One region of the Hydrogenophaga pseudoflava genome, then DNA from elsewhere that is predicted to be linked to it. Evidence: riboswitches for the same ligand, from Rfam matches in the RefSeq annotation. Region 1 holds a riboswitch; the other holds the start of a gene.
What was found. Region 1 has a riboswitch for cobalamin ahead of HPF_RS17765 (energy-coupling factor ABC transporter permease). Riboswitches for the same ligand answer to the same signal wherever they lie in the genome.

Region 1 (6,899 bases):
TGGTCGGCCCAAACGGCTGCGGCAAGAGCACGCTGCTGCGCACGCTGCACGGCCTGCTGCCCATCGCGCAGGGCCGGCGCGAGGTGCCCCATGCCTCGCGCATCGCCATGCTGTTCCAGCGCCCGCACATGCTGCGCATGTCGGTGCGGCGCAACCTGCAACTGGGCCTGTGGCTCAGCGGCGTGCCCTGGGGACAGACCAAGGAACGCGCCCGGCAGGCGCTGGAGCGCGTGCAGCTGGCGTCGCTGGCCGAGCGCAACGGCCGCGCGCTGTCGGGCGGGCAGCAGCAGCGCGTGGCGCTGGCGCGGGCCTGGGCGCTGCGGCCCGATGTGTGGCTGCTGGACGAGCCCACCGCGAGCCTGGACCCACACGCCAAACGCGATGTCGAGGCGCTCATCGCTGATTTCGGCGACGAAGCGCCTGTGCCTGGCCACCTGCCGCCCACGCTGGTGTTCGCCAGCCACAACCTCGGTCAGGTCAAGCGCCTCGCCAGCCGCGTGGTCTACATGGAGCAGGGGCGCGTGCTGGCCGACCTGCCCGTGCAGCAGTTTTTTGATCAGTCCCTGCTGGAAGAGCGCTTTCCGCAGGCCAGTGCTTTTGTCAAAGGAGAAACCACATGAAGTCGTTCACCACTTCCCGTCGCACCGTCGTGCAACTGCTCACCGCTGCCGGCCTCGTGTCGGCTGGCCTGCTGGGCGCCACTTCCGCACTGGCCCAGAGCAGCATCGTCGTGGCCTCGACCACGTCCACCGAGCAGTCGGGCCTGTTCGGCCACATCCTGCCGGCCTTCAAGCAGGCCAGCGGCATCGACGTCAAGGTGGTGGCGCTGGGTACTGGCCAGGCCATCGACATGGCGCGCCGCGGCGACGCCGACGTGCTGTTCGTGCACGACAAGGCCGCCGAAGAGAAGTTCGTGGCCGACGGCTTCTCGGCCAAGCGCCAGGAGGTCATGTACAACGACTTCGTGCTGATCGGCCCCAAGGCCGACCCGGCCGGCACCAAGGGCAACGACATCGTGGCCGCGCTCAAGAAGATCGCCACCGCCAATGCGCCCTTCGTTTCGCGCGGCGACAAGAGCGGCACGCACGCGGCCGAGCTGCGCTTCTGGAAGATGACCGACACCGATGCCAACAAGGGCAGCGGCTACAAGGAATGCGGCTGCGGCATGGGCCCGGCGCTGAACATTGGCGCGAGCAGCGGAGCCTACGTGCTGGCCGACCGCGGCACCTGGCTCAACTTCAAGAACCGCGCCGACATGGCCGTTCTGGTGGAAGGTGACAAGCGCCTGTTCAACCAGTACGGCGTGATGCTGGTGAGCGCCGCCAAGCACCCGCAGGTGAAGACGGCCGACGGCCAGAAGTTTGTCGACTGGGTCACCGGCCCCGCCGGCCAGAAGGCCATCGCCGATTACAAGATCGGCGGCGAGCAGCTGTTCTTTCCGAACGCCACGAAATGACAGTGCGCCTCAGCGCACCATCGCCACGCCCTTGATCTGGGCGTAGACCAGCTGACCCGGCGCCAGCGCCAGGCGCCGGGCCGACAGGCTGCTGATGCGCGAGAGCAGGGTGGCGCCCTGGCCGTCGGCGCCCAGGCGCAGGCTCACCACCACCTGCGCCAGGGCGTTGTCCGTCAGGCTGTCCACCACCGCCGGCAGCACGTTGAGCACGCTGGTCTGCGCAGGCATCACCAGCGACAGGCTCACATCCCGCGCCTGGATGTGCAGGCGCGCACGCGTGCCAGGCTGCGGCACACCCTGGCGCGACTGCGGCAGCAGCAACTGCCCACCGTCGATGTCGTAGACCGCGAGCTGGTCCGCGGGCGAATAGCCGCTGCAGTGGCCCTGCAGCACCGAGACCGCACTGTCACCGCGCGCGAGCGGCAGGTTGCTGCGCGTGAGCATCTGGGCCAGCGGGCCGTCGGCCAGCACCTGGCCCTCTTCGAGCAACACCACGTGGTCGGCCAGCCGCGCCACCTCGTCCAGCGAATGCGTCACATAGACCACCGGCACGTCCAGCGCCTCGTGCAGCTGCTCCAGCCAGGGCAGGATCTCGGCCTTGCGCGCCGTGTCCAGGGCGGCCAGCGGCTCGTCCATCAGCAGCAGCTGCGGGCTGGTGGCCAGCGCGCGGGCAATGGCCACGCGCTGGCGCTCGCCGCCCGAGAGCTCGTGCGGCCGGCGCTGCAGCAGGTGGCCGATGCCCAGCAGCTCCAGCCCGTGGCGCCAGTCGTGCCGGCGCTGCGCGGCCGGTGTGCGGTCGAAGCCGAAGCGCAGGTTGCCCTCCACCGTCAGGTGGTCGAACAGGCTGGCCTCCTGGAACACATAGCCCAGTGCGCGCTGGTGCGTGGGCAGGAACACACCGCGCGCGCTGTCCTGCCAGGTCTGGCCGTCCACCACCACCGCGCCGGTGGCCTGGCGTTCCAGCCCGGCGAGCACGCGCAGGCAGGTGGTCTTGCCGCTGCCCGAAGGGCCGAACAGCGCGGTGATGCCGTGGCCCGGCAGGGCCAGTTGCACGTCGAGCGTGAAATCGCCCCGGTCCAGCCGGGCGTTCAGGGTCAGTGTGGTCTTGCTCATGCGGTGCGCACCCGGCGCGCCTGCCGCGCGTTGAAGAACTGCAGCGCCATCAGCACCGTGAAGGCGAACACCAGCATCACCGCCGCCAGCCGGTGCGCATCGGCGTATTCCAGCGCCTCGACATGGTCGAAGATCTGCACCGAGACCACCCGGGTCACGCCCGGGATGTTGCCGCCCACCATCAGCACCACGCCGAACTCGCCCACCGTGTGCGCGAAGCTCATGATGCAGCCGGTCACGATGCCCGGCCGGCACAGCGGCAGCACCACATGAAAGAAGCGGTCCAGCGGCGAGGCGCGCAGCGTGGCCGCTGCCTCCAGCGGCCGCTCGCCCAGGGCCTGCATGCTGTTGAGGATGGGCTGCACCATGAACGGCAGCGAATAGAACACCGAGGCCACCACCAGCCCGGCGAAGGTGAAGGGCAGGGTGGGCAGACCCAGGGACACCATCCAGGCGCCGATGGGCCCGTTCGGCCCCAGCCCCACCAGCAGATAAAAGCCCAGCACCGACGGCGGCAGCACCAGCGGCAGCGCCACCAGCGCGCCCACGGGCCTGGCCACCCAGCTGCGCGAGCGCGCCAGCCACCACGCCAGCGGCGTGCCCAGCAGCAACAGGATCAGCGTGGTCAGCGCAGCGACTTTGAAGGTCAACCACAGCGCCTGGAGGTTGTCCGGGGTGAGGAACATGTCAGAGGTCGTAGCCGTAACTGCGGATCAGGTCCTTGATGTTCGGGCTCTGCAGCAGCTTGAACAGCTCTTTCGCAGCCTCGTTGTTCGCTCCCCGCTTGAGCAACACCGCGTCCTGCCGGATGGCGTCGTATTGGGTCTGCGGAATCACCCACATCGACCCTTCTTTGAGTTGGCCGCCTTCCAGCACCTGCGACATCGCCACAAAGCCCACGTCGGCGTTGCCGGTCTTCACGAAGTTGAAGGTCTGGCCGATGCTCTCGCCCTGCACCAGCTTCGGCGCCAGCGCGTCCTTCAGGCCCAGTTTGTCCAGCACCTGCAGCGCGGCGGCGCCGTAGGGCGCGGTCTTGGGGTTGGCGAAAGCCACCTTGCCCAGGTCGGCCGCCTTGAGCACCGCGCCCTGGCCGTCCACACGGCCGGGCCTGACCGACCACAGCACCAGCTTGCCGTTGGCGTAGGTGAAGCGCGTGCCCGGCTGCGCCAGACCGTCCTTCTCCAGCATCTCGGGGCGTTCGTTGTCGGCCGAGAGGAACACATCGAACGGCGCGCCGTTCTTGATCTGCGTGTAGAACGCGCCCGACGCGCCGGTGGAGATCTTCAGCGTGTGGCCGGTGGTCTTCTGCAGCACCGCGGCGATGGCCTTGATCGGCTCGGCGAAGTTGGCAGCGACGGCCACCTGGGCTTCGGCGGCTTGGGCGGCGGTGTGCGTGAACGCGGTGCACAGCAGGACGGAAAGGGCAGAGAGCAGCAGACGCATGGGCACCTCGGTATGAAGCGGAATGGTGGCGGGGATCGTTATCCCAAAATGGAATAGCGAGTGTAGCGCGTGGCCAGCCGGGCAGAATCGCGGCATGACAGACGCACCACCGCCGGCCGAACAGCCCCGCAACCTCCTCCACGGCGTGACCCTCGAGGCCATGGTCCGCGCACTGGAGGCGCACTACGGTTGGGACGAGCTTGCGCGGCGCATCCCCATCCGCTGCTTCGCGATCGACCCGAGCGTCAAGTCCAGCCTGACGTTCCTGCGCAAGACGCCATGGGCGCGGGAGAAGGTGGAGGGGCTTTACCTGTTCATGCTGCGGGAGGCGCGGCGGTCGCAGCGGGGTAGCGTCAGAGGTTTCCAGGGCGGTGGCTGAGGAGCAAGGCCGCCGTGTCATTGGCGGCAAAGCAGCGATTGCCGTGGTTCGGGGGTATCCGCTCCAGGACTGCTTTGGTAGACGAGGCGGTCATTCAAATACCTTCAGCGGTCCTGGTCCAAAGACGAGATTCACCTTGCGATGCGTCGGCAACCAACAAGTTGCGCCCACCTGTGTGAAGGCACTGATCCCGAGGGTTCCGTTCAGCCGCGAAACAGTACTCACCCAGCACCCTTGCTTCAAGATCGCAGCATTGGAATTCAGAGTGCCCATGTCAGCCACGACGAATGGCTTTCAGGTGCGCTATGTCCCGATGCACGGGATCTGAGATTGCAACGTCGCCCCTCAAAAGGCCTCGAGCTGTTTTTCGGGGTATAGAATAAAAAGCTGTTGGTGCTCGTGATGCTGTTCAGGCATTGCAGTTCAACGGGAAGCAGGAGGGCGAGTCCCACACGGACGAACCTAACCTGCGCTGCCCCCGCAACGGTAAGCAGACGGGTGGACCAAGGCATTGCCAAGGCCCCCATTTCTCAAAATTTCGCCACTGGGTCACACCGGGAAGGCTTTGGGAAACGTTCTGTCAGCCCGGATACCGGCCAACAAGGAGGCTGTGCCCCAGGCGCAGCCGCATTACCCAAACACCGTCGGGGAAGGCGGTGAGGGGTCTTTGTCGGTGTCCTCATGTCGTCCCTTCGCATTGCTTTGCGAGTCTGTGCCAGCGCCTGCGCCTGCGCCTGCGCTCGCAGGGGGCTGTCCGTTCGCCGCTGGAACCTGTGCTCGCTTTCCCCTTGGGTCTTTGCCGCCTTTTCAACCGCGTTGTGTCCAACGCACCCAACCCAAGGAGTCACTTCATGCACATCGAACCAGGTCTGGTGGACGGGGCCAAGCTCGCACTGAGCTACGCCACAGCGGCCGCCTGTGGCGGCTACACGCTCAAGCTGTCTGCCGACATGCTCAAAACAGATGGCGCGGCAGCCCTGCTGCTGCGGGCCCTGCTGGCGACGGCGCTGGTGTTCTGCTTTTTCGAGGTGCTGCCGCACCACCCGGTGGGCGTGTCCGAGGTGCACCTGATCCTGGGCACCACGCTGATGCTGCTGTTCGGCGCGGCGCCCGCGGCCATCGGGCTGGCGGGCGGCCTGCTGATCCAGGGCCTGTTCTTTGCACCTTTTGACCTGCCGCAGTACGGCATGAACCTGACCACGCTGCTGGTGCCGCTGTTCGCCACCGCAGCGCTGGCTCGGCGCGTCATTCCCGACCAGATGGCCTATGTGGATCTGCGCTACGGCCAGGCCCTGAAGCTGTCCCTGGCTTACCAGGGCGGCATCGTGCTGTGGGTGGGCTTCTGGGCGCTGTACGGGCGTGGCCTGGGCGCCGAGAACCTGGTGAGCATCGGCAGCTTCGGCGCCGCCTACATGAGCGTGGTGCTGGCCGAGCCGCTGATCGACCTGGCCGTGCTCGCACTGGCCAAGACGCTGCGCGGCCTGCAGGGCAGCGCGGTGGTGGAGCGCCGTCTGCACCAGGCCGCCTGACCGGGGGCACACCATGGGCCTCGGAACGGTCTGGTTTGTGGGGGCGGGTCCGGGCGATCCGGACCTGGTCACTGTCAAGGGGCGCGACCTGATCGCGCGCGCAGGGGCCATCCTGTTCGCCGGGTCGCTGGTGAACGAGGCGGCCACCCGCTGGGCACCGCCGGGCTGCGTCATCGCTGACAGCAAGGACATGACGCTGGAGCAGATGTCGGCCTGGCTGATCGCAAACGCGGCGCGCTGCGACACCGTGGTGCGCCTGCAGACCGGCGACCCGGCCCTCTACGGTACGCTGATCGAACTGGTGCAGCCGCTGGATGCGGCCGGTGCGCCGGTGGCGGTGGTGCCGGGCGTGTCCTCGGCCATGGCCTCGGCGGCGGCGGCGGTCGAGAGCTTCACCCTGCCCGAGGTCACGCAGACCACCATCTTCACGCGGGTGGAGGGCCGCACGCCCATGCCCGACGGCGAGGACCTGGCGGCGCTCGCGGCGCACCGCACGACCTTGTGCATCTTCCTGTCCATCACGCTGCTGCACAAGGTGGAGGCCGGTCTGCGCCAGGCCGGCTGGCCCGACGACGCGCCGGTGCTGGTGGTGCACAAGGCCAGCTGGCCCGGCGAGGAGCGCATCGTGCGCGGCACGCTGGCCACCATCAAACAACAGTGCCGCGACGCCGGCATCGTCAGCCAGGCCATGGTGATCGCCAGCCCCACGCTGGGCGCGCGCCACTGGCCCGAGCTGACCAGGTCCCGGCTCTACGACCCGGGCTTCACACACCGCTTCAGGAAAGCCACGACATGAACGACACCACGATCCTGCTGGTGGGCCACGGCTCGCGCGAGGACTCCGGCAACCAGGAAATCCGCGACTTCGTCGACCAGTGGCGCGCCCGCCAACCGGCCTGGCGCATCGAGGTCTGCTTCATCGAATTCGCCGCGCCCTCGCTGCACGACGGCCTGCTGGCCGCGGCGCAGTCGTCGCGCC
Region 2 (6,899 bases), 1.6 Mb from region 1:
ACCTTGATGCCCAGCGCGCGCAGGCGGTCCCCCGCGCGGGACGAGGTGGCCATCAGCACCACATCGGGCCGCAGCGCCACGATCATCTCGATGTTCGGGTCCAGCCCGCCGCCCACCTGGGGCAGCTTCGTCAGGCTGGCGGGGAACGTGGAATAGCGGTCCACACCCACCAGCCGCGGGCACTGGCCCAGCTCGCACACCGTCTCGGCCAGCGAGGGCAGCAGGCTCACGATGCGCTGGGGCGAGCGCTCGAAGTTCACCACCACGCCGTTGTCGTCGGTAATCTGCAGGGCCGCCTGTGCAGTGCCGCCGATCAGGACCATCAAGGCCCCCACCAGCACGAGCCAGGCGTTGCGCATCCGGTTCATGTCCTGTCCTTCAAAGTCAGCGGCAGCCCCGCCGCCATGAGCGTCACGCGCTCGCAGGCCGCGGCCACCTGCTGGTTCAGCCGGCCCAGCGCGTCCACAAATGCGCGCACCTCGCGCCCCATCGGAATGACTCCCAGCCCGATCTCGTTGCCCACCAGCACCAGCGGCCCGGGCGCCGCGGCAATGGCCGCACACAGGTCTTCGCCCGCCGCGATCACGGCCGCTTCGGGGAGCGCCTGCGCCGGGTCGGCCGGCATCGTCAGGTTCGTCAGCCACAGCGTCAGGCAGTCGACCACAATGAGCGTGTTCGCGTCGCTGTGCCGCGTCAACGCCTCGGCCAGCGCCAGCGGCTCCTCCACCGTCGCCATGCCCGGCACGCGCAGCGCTCGGTCGGCCTTGTGGCGTTCGATGCGCTCGCGCATCTCATCGTCCCAAGCCTGGCCGGTGGCGATCATCACCGCGCGGTGCGCGGGCGACACGTCCAGCCACTGCCGCGCGAGCGTCTCGGCGCGGCGCGACTTGCCGCTGCGCTGGCCACCGAGGATGAACGTGCTGCGCGCCACGTCAACCATGGGCCACCATCCAGGCCTTGACGATGCGGTGCATCTGCTCCACCCCGTCGGTCAGCGCCGCCGGGCCGGGCTGCAGGATGTCGGCCGACTTGATCTCGAACAGCTGGCCGTTCTTCACCGCGGGCACGTTCTGCCAGCCGGGGCGTGCGGCCACCTTCTCGGCGCGGAACTTCTTGCCGCACCAGGAGCCGATCACGATGTCCGGCGCGCGCGCCACGATCTCCATGCCGTCCGCGATGATGCGGTGCTTGCCCAGCGACTGCACCGCCAGTTCGGGGAACACGTCGTCGCCACCAGCAATGCCCAGCAGCTCCGACACCCAGCGGATGCCGCTGATGTGCGGCTCGTCCCACTCTTCGAAGAACACTTTCGGCCGGCGCTTGCCCGTTGCCTCCAGCGCGGCCACCTCGGCGCGGATGGCGTCCAGGCGCTGGCGCATGGCCGCGATGCGCGCCAGACCTTCGTCGGCGCAACCGACCATGGCCGCGACCTGGAACAGCATGGAAAAAATTTCGTCCACGCTGCGCTGGTTGAACACCGTCACCTGCACGCCAGCGCGGATCAGCGCGGCGGCGATGTCGGCCTGCAGGTCGGAAAAACCGAACACGCAGTCGGGCCGCAGTTCGAGGATCTTGTCGATCTTGGCGTTGAGGAAGGCACTGACCTTGGGCTTCTCGTCGCGCGCCCGGCGCGGCCGCACGGTGTAGCCGCTGATGCCGACGACGCGCGCCTCCTGCCCCAGCAGGTACAGCCACTCGGTCGTCTCTTCGGTCAGGCAGACGATGCGTTGCGGTCCGGGCAGCACGGTCTTCATGCGGTCTCCGCCAGAAACAGTTGTGCCGTGGCCTCGGGGTTGGAAGCAAACCATGCGTGGAAATAGCTCGCACGCACCGGGCCCTGGCCGTACACGGCCTCGGGTCGACCGAACCTGCCGCCCGGCACGGTGTGGGCCACGGGCGCCAGCGGCGACGTGGTCAGCGAGTAGTGGAAGGTGTGCCCCCGCAGCTCGCCGAGCGCCGTGTCCCAGCGCTGCGGGCCGAGGGCGGCCAGGCGCGGCTGCATCGCCACCTCGCCAGGCAGAAGGCCCCACATCGGCACCCGCGAGCCATCGGCCAGCGTCAGCCCCTCGAACAGCGGCATCATGCCGCCGCACTCGGCCCAGACCGGCTTGCCGGCGGCGACATGCGCGGCCAGCGCGGCGCGGCAACGCGTGCCCTTCCCCAGCGCGTCGGCGTGCAGTTCGGGGTAGCCGCCGGGCAGCCAGACCGCGTCGCAGTCGGGCACCGCCTCGTCGGCCACCGGCGAGAAAAACACCAGCCTGGCTCCCAGCGCGCGCAGCGTATCGAGGTTGGCCGGGTAGGTGAAGCAGAAGGCCGCGTCGCGCGCCACCGCCACGGTGCACCCGCGCAGCAGCGGCGCCACCGGACGCTCGGCTTGCGCTTCAAAATGAACGGCCCAGCGCTGCCAGCCGGTCACATCGAGCTGGCCCAGCGGCGTGGCCGCCATCGCGTCGGCCAGCGCGTCCAGCCGTGCCATCGCATCGGGCAGTTCGGACGCCACCGTCAGGCCCAGGTGGCGCTCGGGCAGCGCAAAACCGGTGTCGCGCCGCAGACCGCCCAGCCAGCCCGCGTCGATACCCGCCGGCTCGCGGCCCAGATCGTCGCCGCGCACCGAGGCCCGCAGCATCTTCTCGTGCCCTTCGCTGGCCACGCGGTTGGCCAGCACACCGGCCCAGGGCAGGCCCAGGCGGTAGTGGCGCAGGCCGTGCACCAGCGCGCCGAAGGTGCCGGCCATGGAGCCGGCGTCGATCACCGCCAGCACCGGAATGCCCAGCTTCACCGCCAGATCGGCCGCACTCGGCTCACCATCGAACAAGCCCATCACTCCTTCGATCAGGATCAGGTCGCTGCTCGCTGCGGCCTCGTGCAGCCGCGCGCGCAGGTCGTGCTCGCCGTTGAGCCAGAGGTCCAGGTTGTGCACCGGGTGGCCGCTGGCCAACTGGTGCCAGTGCGGGTCCAGAAAGTCCGGCCCACACTTGAACACCCGCACGCGCCGCCCGGCCCGCGCGTGCAACCGCGCCAGCGCCGCGGTGACCGTGGTCTTGCCCTGGCCGGAGGCCGGCGCAGCGATCAGCAAGGCGGGACAGACGGCGGCGCGATCCATCGTGAACCTCAGCGGGGCGACCAGCTCAGACCCAGGTAGAAGCTGCGACCGGCCGTTGCGTAGCCCAGCACCGACTCGTAGTCCTTGTCGGTGACGTTGTCCACACGCGCCAGCAGCCGCCAGTCACGCGCGATGTCGGTGCTGGCCGTCAGGTTCAGCAGCGTGTGGGCAGGCAAAGGTTTCGTGTTGGCTTCGTCGTCGTAGCGCTTGCCCAGGTGCTGGACCTCACTGCCCAGGCGCCAGCCCCCCACCGGCACGTCCGCCGTCAGCGTGGCCTGCGTTTCGGCGCGGCGCGCCAGCAGCTTGCCGGTTTCGGCGTTCTTCGGGCGCATCAGGTCCAGCGAAGCGCCCAGGGCCACCTCGCCCAGTGTCGTGCCGCCGGCCAGCGTCACGCCGGTGTAGGTGGCACGGCCGGTGTTGCCGTAACAGCCGGCGTAGTCGCCCACGCCGTTGACACAGCTGCCCGGGCCGGCCAGGTAGTCGATCAGGTCTTTGACGCGATTGCGGTAGACCACCACGGAGGCGCGGCTCGCAGCCTCCTGCCAGCGCAGCCCCGCTTCCATGTTGCGCGCGGTTTCGGCCTTGAGGTCGGGCGTGCCGTAGATGCTGAAGCGCTGGAACAGCGTGGGGGCGCGGAAGGCCGTGCCCACCGAGCCGGTGAGCTGCAAGGTTCTGGACAACGCGTAGCCATAGGCCAGCGAGCCGGTGGTGTGGGCACCGAATTCGCTGTCGTCGTCGCGGCGGGCGTTGAGCTGCAGCGTGTGTTCACCGGCACGCAGGCCGTAACCCAGCGCAAGGGCGTTCTGATGCCGCTGGGTGTCGACCGGCGTGGTGCTGACGTTCTCCAGCTGGTCCTCCCGCCGCTCCAGGTCCACCGTGAGCTGGCCCGGCCCCACGCGCATCTCGTTGCGCAGCAGCCAGCTGTCCACCGTGGTGTCCGTCAGGTAGGTCGAGGGGGCAGTCTCGTAGCGGTCGGTTCCGCGGCTGACCCCCACGCGGGTGCTCCACACCTCGCTCCAGCGGCTGTTCCAGTTCATGCCCACAGTCTGCAGCCGCTGCCTGGCCTGGTCGTCCTGCCCCGGCATGAAACCGTCGTAGCCGGCCTTCTGGCGGTTGTCCAGCAGCGTGGCCTCCAGCTTCTGCCCCTCGGAAAGCTTCCATCCCAGTCGACCTGAGAACGACTCGTTGCGGTACCCGTCGCGGTCGGGGTTGCCGGAGGGCTTGGCGTTGAAACCATCGCTGCGTTCGGTGCCCAGACCGAAGGCGTAGTCGACCACACCATCGCCACCGCGCAGCGCGGCGTTCAGTTCGTAGGTGCTGTTCGACCCCACGCCGATGCGCAGCGAAGGGAAGAAACCCTTCTCCCCGTGCCGCGTGAAGATCTGCACGACACCAGCCATCGCATCCGAGCCATACACCGCAGCCGCCGGCCCGCGCAGCACCTCGATGCGGTCTACCTGGGACAACGGGATCGCATTCCAGGTGGCCCCGCCCGTGGATTGGGAGTCGATGCGCACGCCGTCGACGAACACCGCCGTGAAGCGGCCCTCGGCGCCTCGCACATACACACCCGTGGTGGACGCGGGACCGCCGTTGCGGTTGACGGTCATGCCCGGCAGACGCTCCAGCACGTCGGAGACCGACGCGGCACCCAGGCGGTCAATGGCGCCGCGGTCGACCAGGGTCACATCCGCCACCACATCTGTGACGGGCAGCTCGGACCGGGTCGCAGACACCACGACGGTAGGCAGGGAGGACTGTGCGAGAACAGGGAAAGCGATGGCGCATGCCAGGGGCAGCGCGGCCAGGCGCACCGGAGCAGAAAGGAAAGACATGAATGAAAACAAACGATGGTTGCCCTCGCCGTCTTCCCCGACAGCGCATGGGCGTCACGGCAACGGACCTGATTCAGGACACGTCACCACCGTGTTGGCCGGTATCCGGGCTGGCAGAACGACCTCCACCGCCTTCCCGGAGCGCCGGTCGAAACCGGTTGTCCAGTGGCTGTGGGGTGAAGGCAGGGACCGGGCGAAAGCCCGCATCCCGTCTGCTTACCGTTGCGGGGGCAGCGCAGGTTAGGTCGGTCGGCGTGGACTTCCCCTCCTGCTTCCCGTTGAACTGCGGCATGTGAACCACACCGCGAGCACCAACGGAATCCATTGTAAGCCCGTGCTCCTTGCGGCAACCCTACAATGAGTGTCTTACCAGTTGTCACCATGGCCGATCCCAAGCAAATTGACCTGATCGCCGAGCGCGTGGAACGCCTGCTCCTTCGCCATGAAGAACTGCAGCGCACCAACGCCCTGCTGATGGAGCAGGTGGCCTCGCTCAAGGCAGAACGTGACTCCATCAAGTCGCGTCTGAACGCTGCGCGTTCCCGCATCGACGCGCTGCTGGACCGGTTGCCGGTTGGAATCGAGCCCCCCTCCCACAAGGACTCCGAATGAACAAGCCGGCCTCCAAGCAGATCGAGGTTCAGATCATGGGCCAGAGCTATCTGCTGGCCTGTCCGGCGGGGGGCGAGCAATCTCTGCTGGACGCCGTGGAGCGTGTGGACACCGCCATGTGCCGCATCCGGGACGCCGGCAAGGTCAAGGCCCGCGACCGCATCGCCGTGCTCGCATCCCTCAACCTGGCGTTCGAACTGTCCCAGAAGGAAGCCGAGGGGTTTTCTTCCTCGTCCTTTCTCCCTCCAGAGCCGACACCCTTGCCGGGCTCCACTCCCCAGGGCGAGTTGCCCGACGCTGCTGCGCTGGCGCGCGCGGAGGAACTGGTGCGGCGCCTCGACCAGGCGCTGGGCAGTGACGGCCAGTTGATCTGAATCAGGAACCGGCCCTCAACTTTTCCGACGGGCGAGCCCATCCATAGGGCCGCCAGCCTCTACAATTTGCCCTGTCTGCAGTGCGTGCCGGGCTTTATATTTCCTTGAACCAATGCTCCATGAGCCCGGGCTTGGTACATAACGTGGCTGGTGTGAGCGTCTCGCGTCAGATGAACCCGAAGCCCCGTTGCCCTCGCCCACCTGAACCCCCGGTTCAGGATGACGGTCCGGTGGCACTTGCAGACACCTAATTCCCTTCGCTGCGGCCCCACGGATGTTTCCTGGGGCCGCACTCTTTTCTGCCCTCCGGATTTCCGCCCATGAGCCTTGAACCCCTGCTGATCGTCGAACTGGCCCTTCTGGGGGTGTTCACCGGGTTTCTGGCCGGCCTGCTGGGCATCGGCGGCGGCATGATCATGGTGCCGTTCATCAGCGCCATCCTCGCCCACCGTGGCGTCGCGCCCGGCCTGGCGGTGAAGATGGCCATCGCCACCTCCATGGCCACCATCATCTTCACCTCGATCTCCAGCGTTCGCGCGCACCACAAGCGCGGCGCCGTGCGGTGGGACATCGTGCGGCGTCTCGCACCGGGCATCGTTATCGGTGCCGCGGTCGCGAGCCTCGGGGTCTTTGCGGTCCTCAAGGGCGGGGCTCTGGCCTTGCTGTTCGCGCTGTTTGTGGGCTTCTCCGCCACCCAGATGCTGCTGGACAAGAAGCCGCAGGCCTCGCGCACCTTGCCGGGAACGGCCGGCCAGCTGGGTGCCGGGGGGGTGATCGGTTTTCTGTCGGGACTGGTGGGTGCCGGGGGCGGCTTCGTCAGCGTCCCGTTCATGACCTGGTGCAACGTTGCCATCCACAATGCCGTTGCCACCAGCGCAGCGCTCGGTTTTCCCATCGCACTGGCGAACGCCGCCGGGTACGTCATCTCGGGCCAGGGTGTGGCCGACCTTCCGGCGGGTTCGCTGGGCTACGTGT

Region 2: it holds a riboswitch for cobalamin, as region 1 does, so the genes downstream of both, HPF_RS10085 (TonB-dependent receptor domain-containing protein) here and HPF_RS17765 (energy-coupling factor ABC transporter permease) in region 1, are expected to answer to the same signal.

What each region holds. Positions count from the first base shown of each region.
Region 1 is NZ_CP037867.1:3,693,362-3,700,260, reverse strand. It holds gene HPF_RS17795 (ABC transporter ATP-binding protein) at 1-620, shown strand, start outside; gene HPF_RS17790 (ABC transporter substrate-binding protein) at 617-1,456, shown strand; gene modC (molybdenum ABC transporter ATP-binding protein) at 1,466-2,569, opposite strand; gene modB (molybdate ABC transporter permease subunit) at 2,566-3,255, opposite strand; gene modA (molybdate ABC transporter substrate-binding protein) at 3,257-4,012, opposite strand; gene HPF_RS17770 (VF530 family protein) at 4,107-4,391, shown strand; cobalamin riboswitch at 4,766-5,006, shown strand; gene HPF_RS17765 (energy-coupling factor ABC transporter permease) at 5,243-5,920, shown strand; gene cobM (precorrin-4 C(11)-methyltransferase) at 5,934-6,716, shown strand; gene HPF_RS17755 (sirohydrochlorin chelatase) at 6,713-6,899, shown strand, end outside.
Region 2 is NZ_CP037867.1:2,072,572-2,079,470, reverse strand. It holds gene HPF_RS10105 (ABC transporter substrate-binding protein) at 1-368, opposite strand, end outside; gene cobU (bifunctional adenosylcobinamide kinase/adenosylcobinamide-phosphate guanylyltransferase) at 365-940, opposite strand; gene HPF_RS10095 (cobalamin-binding protein) at 933-1,754, opposite strand; gene HPF_RS10090 (cobyrinic acid a,c-diamide synthase CobB) at 1,751-3,103, opposite strand; gene HPF_RS10085 (TonB-dependent receptor domain-containing protein) at 3,112-4,938, opposite strand; cobalamin riboswitch at 5,018-5,269, opposite strand; gene HPF_RS10080 (hypothetical protein) at 5,320-5,550, shown strand; gene HPF_RS10075 (cell division protein ZapA) at 5,547-5,924, shown strand; RNA gene ssrS (6S RNA) at 5,994-6,174, shown strand; gene HPF_RS10070 (sulfite exporter TauE/SafE family protein) at 6,245-6,899, shown strand, end outside.